4 regions of the Aureibacillus halotolerans genome follow, and region 2 is predicted to be linked to each of the others. Evidence: riboswitches for the same ligand, from Rfam matches in the RefSeq annotation. Region 2 holds a riboswitch; each other region holds the start of a gene.

Region 1 (3,118 bases), on a different contig from region 2:
CACATACAACCGTTAATGATACAGACGAGTCGTTAGAACTTACAGACAAGAAAGTACCTGCATCACCTCAAGAGGAAGCACTGCTACGCGCCCTTTCTTCTGCATCTAAAAAAGCGAAGGTCACCGTTACAGCGATCTCCTTTCAGTCAGCTGTCCAACTTGTGCAAGAGGTGGAAGAAGAGGTCTTGGAGCTCGATACCGATTGGTCCGACGATGATGCTGAGGTGGAGCCACCGATGGAGCCATCAGACCAAGTCTCTCAAGGAATAGAAGGCGTGTACCCTGTTCGCATGATGGTCACGGTTGAAGTCTCTTCTTACACTGAGCTACAGGCATTTTTGCAAGAGGTTGATCTGTTGGAACGGTTTGTTGGCGTAGAGTCGGTTTCGGCACCAGCGTTTACAACGGACAGAAATTCTGTTGACATGGTGCTCGCTGCGTATTACATTCCCCGTCCATCATCGTAAGAGCAACGATTGTTTATCCTTCCTCTTTTTGTGGAATGGTAAGATGACACATTCAAGATAAACAGAAATGAGGAACGAACATGTCATTGTCTACGATATTAAAATGGTTAACGGGTCTAGCGGAAGGGTTTTTAGGTATTCCTATAATTGGTGGTGCATTTATTCTTGCCAATGGCTGGGCGCCGTTAGGTTTTATGCTAGTCGTCCATATCGTCGTCTTACTCATCAGCAAATCGCAGAAAAAAAGCTATATGGGCTCAGTGCTAGGGATCATAACAAGCATTATCGGTCTTATCCCGATCGTTGGGATGATTTTTCATATCATTACAGCTCTTGTGTTGCTCGTTGATGCCTGGTCCTCAACAGCTAAAGAAAAATGATAATAAAACGCGATCTCTTCGGAGGTCGCGTTTTCATTTCTTACGCTGTTTTTCAGTTTAATTGTCTAGGCCTTCGTTTTGTATGAATGACACACTTGACAGATTTGTCCAAATTCTCTATTGTGATAGAGAATACACAAATAAATCGTCCACTGGGGGCGCCTATTGTTGGCTGAGATAAGGACATTGTCCTTGGTCCCTTTGAACCTGATCTAGATCATTCTAGCGTAGGGAAGTGGAGACGGTCGCGATGCGTCTATTTTTGTTATGCGCTATGCTCAACCGCTCCTTTTCCGGGAGCGGTTTTTACTATCTCTTGCCGCTCTCGCGTGGGAAGTTGGAATAGGCCCTAGGTGAACGAAGAGGAGGAAACGAATTGACGTTTACAGAACGACTTCGTGAAGAAAATGACGCGACCTATCAGGCTATTTTTGATCACCCTTATGTACAGGGGCTGAAAACGGGTCATGTCCCTAAGAACGCCCTTGTGCATTATGTGAAGCAGGATTTCGAGTATTTGAACGCCTTTATGCGCGTGTATGGGTTGGCAATATCAAAATGTGAGACAAGAGAAGAAATGAGCTTATTTAATGAACAAATTGGCTTCGTTCTTCATAGTGAAATTCATCCACATAACAATCTTTGTGAAGTGGCTGGCGTGCCCTATGAGGAGCTGCAAGGGTATCCACTTGCCCCAGGTGCCAGCCATTATATTTCACATATGATGACCACCGCCCAGCAGGGAACGTTAGGCGAAATTGTCGCTGTGCTGTTGCCCTGCCCATGGACATATTTAGACATTGGCGAGCGCCTCATGAAAGAAGCAGCACCCCAGCCAGGTCTGCATCCGTTTTATGAATGGATTAATTTTTACGGAACAAAAAGCATGGAGGGTGTGACAGGGAAGCTGCGGTCATGGCTCGACCGATATGCAGAAACGGCGTCTGAGCGGGAAAAGGAAAAAATGCGCGTGGCGTTTGCGAAAAGCTGTCAGCTGGAGCTAGGCTTTTGGGAAATGGCCTATACGGTCGAAGAATGGCCAGTTAGAGACGCCGTATTGCGTCGTTAAAAGAGTCACAAAAACCACGAGATTTCATACCTCGTGGTTTTTGTGCGTTGTAAATTGGAACAGCGACTTGTGTCACTTATCCCCTGAATAATGCTCCAGAAGATAGCGAATAAATGTGTCGGCTGCGTTCGTTCGTTCAGTGGTGGCTTCTACTAAGCAAAAATCCCGCTTAAGTGCTGGCCAACCAATCATAGGAACGATGTACAATTCTTTTTGTTTTAACGATTTGCTGACGACCCATTTTGAAAGGATGGAAACGCCTAGCCCGTTAACGACCGCTTCCTTGACGCCGTAATTGCTTGAGATGGTCGTCACCCTTTTGCTATGAAGCTTATGCGTATCAAAAAAACGATTCATTACTTCACGAGTTCCCGATCCAGGTTCACGCGACACCCAAGGCCATTCTGCAAGTTGTTTTGGTGAAACGGGCGCAGTTAGCTGGTGACTGTAGGAGGCAGGCGCAACAAGCACCATCTCATCCTCTAAAATGGGGGTGACATGAAGCTGCGGCAAAGTCACTTTGCCTTCAACGAAACCGAGAGTCAGAGTTCGATCGTGCACCTTCTCGGCAATGCTGGACGTATTTTCAATGAAAACCCTCAGCTCGACTCCTGGAAAGGCTTGTTGAAAGGGCGCCAATAACGAGGGAAGTAAATACTCGCCAATGGTATAGCTCGCGCCAATGGCTAATGTCCCTTCCACCCGCTGGTGCAGACCATCGATCTCCTGAATCGTCTGGTCGTAGAGAGCCACCAACTCTTGCGCTCGCTGATAAAAAAATTCACCTGTCGCCGTTAGCTTGACAAACTTCTGCGAGCGATCAATTAATGTTGTCTGAAACTCTTCCTCAAGCTGCTTAATATGCAGAGACACACTAGGCTGAGACAACAGCAATTTTTGCGCAGCTTTCGTGAAGCTTTTTTCATCAGCTACAGCAATAAAGGTACGTATAGGTTCAAGCGCCATAAGGTTTCCCTCGCTTATTCGAGTTTCCAAGTAAAATGACGATAAGGGGCGAACTCTTCGTCTGCTTTGCTCGCCTAGCTCCTCATGTACAAGTGCACACTGCAGGTCAGCATCCTTGACCTTCATGCATCTCCCCATTTTACAGGTCCGTTTTTGTTTATTCACAGTTCATTATCGGGCACCTCTCGTTCGTTCACAAGCTTCAAAGGTGCTCTTCTTATAAAGAGCATACCACA
Region 2 (3,118 bases):
CAGGATCAGCGCCGGCATTTTGCATCACGCCTCGAAGGGTTGCTTCTTCACTTTCGGATCCCCAACCTCCATACCGTTTGCCTTCAAAATCATTTACTGTCGTGATGTTGTCCTCGGCAAGAGACGCAAAAGAAGAGGTATTGTGTTGAATAATTGCAGCTACAGAAACTACAGGGATGTCTTTTGTACGTGCAAGCGTCACGTTTTCCTGTGTGCTTATGCCGAAATCAGCCGTTCCTGAGGCTACCATTGTGTCGGCAGTCGTTCCTTCTCCAGGCTGTTGAATAGTCACATTAATGCCAGCCTCTTCAAAAAAACCTTTTTGCTGTGCCACGTAAAGCCCAGTATGGTTCGTGTTTGGAAACCAATCGAGCATGACCGTTACGTCGGTTAAACCAGCTTTGCTTTCATCTTGTTCTTCAGGGGATGCTCCATTCGTGCAAGCAGCCAACAGAAATAGAGAACTTAAGAGCAGTGCGAAAAGCCAATGTTTGTTCATAGGAAATCACTCCTTGTTTTTTGAAATCGTTTTTTTGTCACGATGACTTGTTTTCTGCTGCACACGTTGTGATTGCCATGGCATCACGAGGCGCGAGATCCACTCTATCAGCCCGTAAATGAGGAGGCTTAACAAAACGATCACTAAAATGGCGGCAAACACACGGTCGGTTTGGAAGGATTGTGAAGACCTTGTCATAAAGACGCCGAGCCCTTTGCTCGCACCAAGCCATTCTCCAATAACAGCCCCCATTACACTGTACGTCCCCGCAATACGTAATCCTGAAAAGAACGCTGGCAATGCGGCAGGAAGTTTGACCATTTTGAATATATGCCAACGAGTTGCCCCCATTGAACGAAGCAGCTTTATCATCGCAGGATCAACCTGGCGATAGCCATCAGCCAAGCTAATTGTCATCGGGAAAAAGCAAACGAGCGCGACAACAATGATTTTTGGCGTCAGCCCATAGCCAAACCAAATCATAAACAATGGGGCCACCGCAATAATAGGGATGGTCTGTGATATCACAAGTGGAGGATACAAGGTTTGCCTAAGCCAAAATGCCAGGTCTGTTAACGTGGCAATTAAAACAGCTACAACGATTGCGATGCCAAGACCAATCAAGGTTTCTGTCACCGTAGGACCTATATGTGTGAGAAGAAGTGGCCATGATAGAAAGAACGTTTGGATGACAACGCTCGGTGGTGGGAGAATCCAATGCTCAATCCCTGTCAGCCAGACACCGACCTCCCAACACAGAAGGAGCATAAGGATAAAACAAGTAGGCAGAAGGACACCACGAGTAAAAGCACGGTTAATCTCTATATTTCCCGATTTTCTCATCAATGGTGACGCCTCCATCAGGGCGATAATGAATCTTGACATGGGTCATTACTTCTGACGCCCCTGCTGCGATACACGCATCCTGCGCTTTTTTAACGATCTCCAATAGCTCGTTCAAATCGCCCTCCATGACTGTTTCCATTGGACCTACTTCATAGGAAACGCCTGAATTGGCAACCACTTCAATGGCACGATCGACGACCTCATAGCTCTTGAGGTCTCCACTTACCTTTGGTAGCACTTGGAAGCCAAGATTAACGTTTGACATACAACTTCATCCTCTCTTTTAGGTCGTTTATTTTTGCCTCTTGAATGTGAGCGCTCCGATGACCAGGCGTGCGTGAATGTGTCAGAGCATAAAAAAACATCGCCAACAAGGGCGATGTTCACAAAGAAAATGCATAAACAGTCGGAATAACCGACGTTCTGCTGACATCCCTTCGCTGGCATTATCCAGAGCAGGTTTCGTGGGTCGGTGCACTGGCGCACCCTCTCAGCCATTGGTTAGGCTCCCCGCAGCGTATTCAAGTGGTATAACTATAGCATTCCAATGCTTTTTCTGTCTACTCATCACAACACAGGCGAGAAAAGACGGGAAAAGGCTTCCTTCAGTTTAATGCCCAGTCCGCGCTTTTGGCGTTCAGCAATAGAAAGTTGATGGCAATCCTCTAAATCCTTCTGATAATCCTGGACGAGCTTGTGGACAGCGCTAGAACGGAACAAAAAGACGTTTACTTCAAAATTCAAGTTGAAGCTACGTAAATCAACATTTGCCGTACCTATAGATGCGATTAGCCCATCAATGAGAATCACTTTTCCATGCAAAAACCCTTTTTTATAAGTGTAGATGGAGACCCCTTTTGAGAGGAGTTCATCAAAATAGGATTGTGTCCCGTAGCGAGTAAAAAAGCCATCATTCTCTTCTGGAACAATGAGGCGAACGTCAAGTCCCTTGGCTGCTGCGGTGCCAAGCGCCGTGCGCATAGCTTTGTTTGGAATAAAATAAGGGGTTGCAATCCAAACCGATTGCTTTGCACTCGTGACCATTGAAAAATAAATATCCGCCATCGTTCCTTGCTCTGAATCTGGTCCACTGGAGACGACATGCATGGCACCATCGACTTGAGTGGACGGAGCTTTTGTGCTGGAGTAGGTTTCAATGGCAAGCTTTTCACCACCACTTACATAATGCCAATCCATTAAAAAAATGGTATGAAGGCGCTGCAATGCCTCTCCAGTAATCATTAAATGAGTATCTCGCCAAAAACCAAACTTTTTAGAGCGCCCTAAGTACTCATCGCCAATGTTCAGTCCGCCAACAAAACCGACGTGACCATCTACAATAACAATCTTACGGTGATTTCTAAAATTGAGCTTTTGTGTGTTTAGCGCCTCTCTTAACGGAAGGAAGGGGTAGATGTCTACACCAGCATCTTTCATACGTTTAATTGCTTTTCGCTTTAGCCACAAACTTCCAATGCCATCATAAATGACACGGACCTCAAGTCCTGCTTTTGCTTTTTCACATAACACATCAATAATATCTGTACCAATATGATCTGAACGGAAAATATAATATTCAAGGTGGATAAAACGCTCTGCTTTTTTCAATGAGGATAGAAGTTTAGGAAACTTTTCCTGTCCGTTGGTTAAAACCGTAGCCGAAGAGAAAAAGCTAATCTCACTTTTGGTTGTGTGATGGATAAAATCAGACAACGCCTGCTCCATTTCAGTAAGCATTCGCCACGTGTCTCGGGGCTTGTTTTTTTCTAAGCG
Region 3 (3,118 bases), on a different contig from region 2:
GGACCATCGTAAATGAGCTCTCCCTCATCATTCAGGATCAGGGCATTTTCAATAATATGAATCCAGCTTTCAATTCGATGTTCAATGACAATCACCGTCATGTCAGTTGTATTTAATAACTGTTCCACCTGAAGCGCTATGTCCCTTGCCGCTTGGGGGTCAAGCATGGAAGTAGGCTCGTCCAAAATGAGCACTGCTGGTTGAAGCACAAGCACACAGGCAAGAGCCAGACGCTGCTTCATCCCACCAGAAAGCGAGGTAATAATCGCATGCTTCTCTGCGGTTAACCCGACCTGTGTCAGCACCTCATCAATTCGCTCCTCCATGTCTTCACGAGGGATAGACCAGTTCTCCAGACCAAACGCAAGCTCGTCGCACACCGTCAGCATGCAAAATTGGCTGTCCGGGTCTTGAAACACCGTTCCTGCGATACGGCAAATTTCTCCTTCAGCAAACGTGGAGATCTCTTGGCCATTCAAAAAAAGCGCACCTTCCATGACACCTTCGACCGCCTCTGGATAAAGACCGTTCAAACAAAACGCAAGCGAGCTTTTCCCCGATCCACTCGGCCCCATCAAAAGCACAGAAGATCCTTTTTCGATATCGAACGAAAGCTGCTTCAAAACAGGCGCTGTCTGATCACTGTATGAAAAGGACATGCATTCTGCACTATACATCCTATTATGCGGCATGATCGGTAGGTCCTTTATTCTTCGCTTTCGAGAGCGCATACCCACGCAAAGCACCCGTCTTTGCCAACGCGTCGCCAATCCATTTCCCAAGCCACCCCGCAAGCACAGCTGAGCTTACAATACGCACAATAAACATGATCACAAGCAACTGGCTTGAATAAACGGCCAAGCCAGATTGGAAATAGCCGTACACAAAGCTTGCGACACCAGACCCGATGCCGGCCAACATTAGTGCTGGCAGACGAAAGTTTTGATAACGTAGCATCGCGAGCACCGCTTCTGCCCCTGCTCCTTGAATAATGCCCGATAGCAACACCGATGGGCCTAAGCCTAAAAGCATTTCAACACCAGCGGCAATCACTTCTGCTAGAAACGCAACGCCGGGTTTTTGAATAATATAAGCGGCCACGATGGAAGCAAGAAACCAGACTCCGTAAATGATGTCATAGCCTAGCGGTCCCATGATGGCATGCAATAAATGTCCGAGATGGGAAAACGCCATATACACGACACCAAAAACGACCGCAAGCACCGACATTAGAACAACTTCCCGCAACTTTAAAGCTGAGCCCATACAAAAATCCCTCCTTGAGTTATTCCATAACCGCACAGGAGGGATTTAGATAAGCGTTCACAGAGAAAGGTAGGTCAAAATAAAAGCACTGAAGTCAAAAGACAACAGTGCATTTTAAGGCACTGTTCGTTCCAATACCTTCTCATGCACTTCCCCACGCTGGTATTATCCAGATCGGGTCCCAAGGGATCGGAATTCAAGTGAACTCGCATCTCAGCCGCTAGCCTTCAGCAGCACCCCTAGTGCTTGCTATGAAATTGTTGATGTAATCATAGAGGTTTTTCTATGATTTGTAAAGTCCGTCTGCCATTAATCATAGAATAGGCTTTCTACCTCAGCTTGTTCCCTCACCAAACTAGAGGTGGATTGAACATGAGCGAACTCCTGATGCAAATGGGCCAGAGCAAACTGATGACTTTCTTCCGCGGATAGCCATTCCCCGCGATGGTCTTGCATACGAAACGCCGCTGTAGCGTCTTCGACAACGGTGCAATTATAACCATAGTTTGCTGCCATCCGCACGGTTGTCGATACACAATGAGGCGTCGTCAATCCAGCGAACACTAAATCCTCTATATGATGCTCCCGAAGCTTGACATGCAATCCCGTCCCTATAAACGCTGAGTTCACGCTTTTTATCACATGCCATTCACCTGGCAAAGGCTCAAATGAATCTTGAAAGGCAAACCCTGACTTCGCTGGATGCAGCGGGGAGGAAATCTCTTTTGACGCATGCTGCACATGAATGATCAGTCTCTTTTTTTCACGCCAATATTGAAGCAGCTCCTTCATGCGGTGCTCTGCCATCGGATTGTTTCTTTCTCCCCACGTCGTTGCTGTAAAGCCCTTTTGCACATCAATAAACACGAGAGCCATATCCGTCATGTGGGTTCATCCTCCTTTCGTATCGAAATCACATAGGTGCAGCCTTCAGCACCGGCCACTGAACCGTGCAATGTGCCTTTTGGCAAGTAAATGCGATCGCCTTCAGAACAGTCTACCATAGTGCCATCAGCTTGAAAGTGTAAACAGCCAGAGAGAATATGCAAGATTTCGTCATTAGGGTGGGTATGTGATGGATGAGCTTGCCCTGGCTGGTCTCTCTGTACCTCAACAAAGGCTGTTTGATCCTTGGGTAACAGTTCCTCAACGACTTCCTGTAAGCTCAATAATTCCCCTTTTTCATATCGAACCTTTTTTTCCACCATGCACATTCCTCCTTTTTTGATGAAACGGGCATCGAGCGGGTTCGTCATTTTGAGCATCTCGCAAGAAATATTGACGCCACTCACGATTAGTCTGTTCGCCATACCAGCCAAGCGCCGGGTGTACAGGTACTTGATCATAAGCGATTAAACGTTGGCGTATTTTCGTTTGCAGCACCTCCCCAGCTTTGGAATGTTTATGTATGCCTTCAAATACCCAGCGTGGCTGGAAGGTTATCATAAACGCATGCGATTTCCTGCTTTTCCTCAGCTCATGTGATGGCGTGTTGCACACAACGAAAATCGGTTCACCATGAAAACTGAATTCCCAAAGGGGATCATCAGGATCTGTCGGAACATCTGATGGCCAATCCTGTTCATCTAGTGCTCGCAATTCGTTCAGTACATTCCAGAAACGCTGCTCATAAACGGCTTGTGTTTCCTGTGGTTCATCTGGAGGGAAAAATGCGACAAACGATGTATTGCGTCCAATGTGGCGGAACGACTCTACGTAGGCACGCAAAAAGGCTGCGAGAAGAGACATATCTTTTGAGTGTGTAGAAGGAATAAAACAAAAGCGTAGCAAGTCTCGTTTTAACCCTTCGACACCTAAAATACAAGGGAACGGGGCAGATTCAGAAAGCATG
Region 4 (3,118 bases), on a different contig from region 2:
GCCAATCCTTTTTTAGTAGACTGTGCATAATGACATCACGTAACACGCCGTCTTGTAAGATGTATTCTCGTAGAGTGCCCTCTTGTTGAAAGCTTAGCTTGTTAAGCAACCGTAGCGAGGCCTTGTTTTCCGGCATCACTGTTGCTCCGATACGAAGCAATGAGCCATGCTCAAATCCCCAGGAGATCATGGCCGATAATGCTTCTTTAGCGTAGCCGGCTCCCCAAAAAGCTGGGCTAAGTTCATACCCCATTTCAACGCGGCTGTTTCTGGACGACCATTCATGAAATCCCCCGGTGCCGATAAAAACAGCGTTGGCCTTTTTGACGATGGCCCACCGTATTCCCCAACCATAATAAAAGCTGTCCTCTAATGAGCGTATAAGATGGACAGCTTCTTCGAATGTCGTTACACGTTCCATTCCATACATCTTTGTGACGTCATAGTTGCTTAGAATTTGGTACATTGCGTTTGCGTCGCTTTCTTTTAAGGGACGGATCAGCAATCTCTCTGTCTCAAACGTCGGTATTTCCATAAGGCTCCCCACTTTATGATGATGTTTTAGCAATTGTATCATGTTCATGAACGTGATCGCTTTCTTCGTTCCCCTGAGTGCATAAAAAATCCCGTAAACCTGTTCAGGTTACGGGCCATTAAAAAGGGGGTGGTTCTCAGGTGATTGCAAGCATCATGCTGTTAATTTATGTTAGCATAGCAGTGTTCAAAACAAAATGTTTAGATTGTGATTTTACTGAAAATGAATCATTGGTCTGGTCGTAAACACCATTATTTCCATTAGAGTGGTAAGAAAGAACCAAACTTAGAAAGCTGATTCGTCTTGAAAACAGAGACGAAAGTCGTACACCGATCATAGACTAAGGAAATTCTTCCGATTGTAATTTGTTCTATAATAAGAGACGATACCTATGCACGGTTCGATAGACGATCATTGAACGCCCAGTGATTGGTTGGACCATTTCCATGACCAATCTGAAGGCTATCCTCAATGGCAGCTGAGATATAGGCTTTGGCAGTCTCCACAGAGGACTGCACCGATTTTCCTTTCGCTAATTCTGCTGTGATTGCTGCCGATAGCGTACAACCTGTTCCGTGCGTGTGCTTTGTCGCAATACGTGGGCTTGAAAACGTTTCAAACCCACCTTCGCTGTAGAGTACATCAACTGCATTTTCATCAGACATATGCCCCCCTTTTAACAGGCAAGCAAAGGCTCCACAATCATCAACAAGGTAACGGGCAGCTTTTTTCATATCATCTAAAGAAGAAATACGCATATTTGACATAATCTCTGCCTCAGGGATATTTGGTGTTGTCACATAGGTTAGTGGCAAGAGCATCGTAATTAAGCTTTGAACAGCTTCCTTTGAGAGAAGAGAATGCCCACTTTTGGCGACCATTACGGGATCCATGACATAACGGGAAACGCCATGTTGTTTTAGTATTTTTGCAGTGATTTCAATGGCAGGTACAATGGACAACATGCCTGTTTTGACAGCGTTTGGCGGTACATCTTCAAAGACGGCTTGAAGCTGATCCTCTATAAGTGCTGGATCAATATCGACAAAGGATCTTACGCCACAAGTGTTTTGGCTGACAACTGCCGTAATCGCACTTGTACCAAACACACGCAGCTCATGGAATGTTTTTAAATCTGCTTGAATGCCAGCACCTCCTGATGGGTCCGTGCCAGCAATCGTCAATGCAATAGGTATCGTCATGTTTATCCTCCAGAAAGCGAACTGCTGAGGAGTCACAAAAAACCATCCCGGAATAGAAACGACGGCATGGGTGCATTTGTATGCGTATCGGCCGATAGCTTCCCTCCGCTGGTGTTAACCAGATCAGGTTCAAAGGGTCAAAGCAGTGCTTTTCTCAGCTCACAACGAGCTCCCCTAGCAGTCCAACATTGTATTTTTCTCATCGTATCGTATTTAACTGGGGTTGTGAAGTTAAAAAACTGTCTTCATTCATACAACGTCTGTGTATGCGGCATTCTATTATTCTATATTGACAGAAAAAGAAAGGATGAAACCTGTGGATGATATAGCAGTTCGACCTCTTCAAACAGTGGATATCCCATTGATGTCAAAGTGGCTTCAGAACGAAGAATTATTGGAATTTTATGAAGGTCGTGACCGTCCTCATGATGAGTCAATGGTGAAACACCGGTTTTTTAGAAACGAAGCCCACGTCGAACGATTGATTATTGTGTATCGATATCGGCCGATCGGCTACTGTCAGGTATACGAAATTGATCAAGAAACGCAAGCGTGTTATGGCTATAATGATGAAGTGGCGACGTTCGGCATGGATCAATTTATTGGCGATCCATCCTATTGGAATCGAGGAATCGGACAAGAATTTAATGCCTTTATGATTGAACGCATGGCTCAACATGTCGCACGAAGTCGCTTTGTCGTTGATCCGCGAGAAAAAAATGAACGTGCGATCGCCTGTTACACGAAATGTGGATTTGAAAAAACACGACACCTCCCTCAGCATGAGCTGCACGAGGGAATTTGGGAGAATTGTTGGCTTATGGTGAGAGAAATTATGCCAGTACCTAAAGAAGCAGCCTGTGAGTGAATCATGGGCTGTTTTTTTGTTAACAAGAATGATACAACTTGGCAATTCAAACCTCTTTTTTGTACCTCCAATGAGTGGCATAATAAAAGAGGAATGTAAGTGGAGGGGACTGAAGGAGGATTTTCAATGACGTTAGAGATTGCTGATGTGACAAAGTCATTTGGGTCACATACAGCTGTAGACCACCTTAGCCTCACTATACCTAAAGGTCAAATATACGGCGTTCTAGGCGCGAATGGTGCAGGAAAGACAACAACATTTCGAATGATCATAGGGCTTATGAAGCCGACGTCGGGAAAGATTACGTATGACGGAATTCAATTAAATGAACGTTCGAGCGAACGAGTAGGGTATTTGCCAGAAGAGCGTGGGCTTTACCCAAAGCTTACTGTTGAGCAGCAACTTGTCTATCTCGGGCGTTTACGTGGCATGCGTAAGGCAGCTGTTCTAGAGGAAATGAATCAATGGCTAGACCGCTTTGGTATAGGCCATTATGCGAAGAAAAAGGTCGAG

What was found. A riboswitch is a leader RNA that binds a small molecule or an ion and turns the genes downstream of it on or off. The one in region 2 is predicted to bind thiamine pyrophosphate.
Region 1: linked by a shared signal. The riboswitch ahead of tenA (thiaminase II) and the one ahead of EV213_RS15830 (thiamine-binding protein) in region 2 are both predicted to bind thiamine pyrophosphate.
Region 3: linked by a shared signal. The riboswitch ahead of EV213_RS19545 (ECF transporter S component) and the one ahead of EV213_RS15830 (thiamine-binding protein) in region 2 are both predicted to bind thiamine pyrophosphate.
Region 4: linked by a shared signal. The riboswitch ahead of thiD (bifunctional hydroxymethylpyrimidine kinase/phosphomethylpyrimidine kinase) and the one ahead of EV213_RS15830 (thiamine-binding protein) in region 2 are both predicted to bind thiamine pyrophosphate.

Annotation. Positions count from the first base shown of each region.
Region 1 covers NZ_SNYJ01000010.1:14,075-17,192, reverse strand. Annotated here, with positions in the region: gene EV213_RS12370 (hypothetical protein) at 1-467, shown strand, start outside; gene EV213_RS12365 (hypothetical protein) at 548-847, shown strand; TPP riboswitch at 992-1,098, shown strand; gene tenA (thiaminase II) at 1,224-1,916, shown strand; gene EV213_RS12355 (LysR family transcriptional regulator) at 1,989-2,882, opposite strand.
Region 2 covers NZ_SNYJ01000016.1:29,415-32,532, reverse strand. Annotated here, with positions in the region: gene EV213_RS15840 (ABC transporter substrate-binding protein) at 1-499, opposite strand, end outside; gene EV213_RS15835 (ABC transporter permease) at 506-1,342, opposite strand; gene EV213_RS15830 (thiamine-binding protein) at 1,314-1,610, opposite strand; TPP riboswitch at 1,758-1,868, opposite strand; gene cls (cardiolipin synthase) at 1,913-3,118, opposite strand, start outside.
Region 3 covers NZ_SNYJ01000027.1:23,285-26,402, forward strand. Annotated here, with positions in the region: gene EV213_RS19540 (ABC transporter ATP-binding protein) at 1-692, opposite strand, end outside; gene EV213_RS19545 (ECF transporter S component) at 682-1,266, opposite strand; TPP riboswitch at 1,401-1,517, opposite strand; gene EV213_RS19550 (cysteine hydrolase family protein) at 1,576-2,151, opposite strand; gene EV213_RS19555 (cupin domain-containing protein) at 2,148-2,474, opposite strand; gene EV213_RS19560 (YqcI/YcgG family protein) at 2,449-3,118, opposite strand, start outside.
Region 4 covers NZ_SNYJ01000013.1:54,738-57,855, reverse strand. Annotated here, with positions in the region: gene EV213_RS14475 (GNAT family N-acetyltransferase) at 1-535, opposite strand, end outside; gene thiD (bifunctional hydroxymethylpyrimidine kinase/phosphomethylpyrimidine kinase) at 925-1,737, opposite strand; TPP riboswitch at 1,821-1,923, opposite strand; gene EV213_RS14465 (GNAT family N-acetyltransferase) at 2,054-2,605, shown strand; gene EV213_RS14460 (ABC transporter ATP-binding protein) at 2,732-3,118, shown strand, end outside.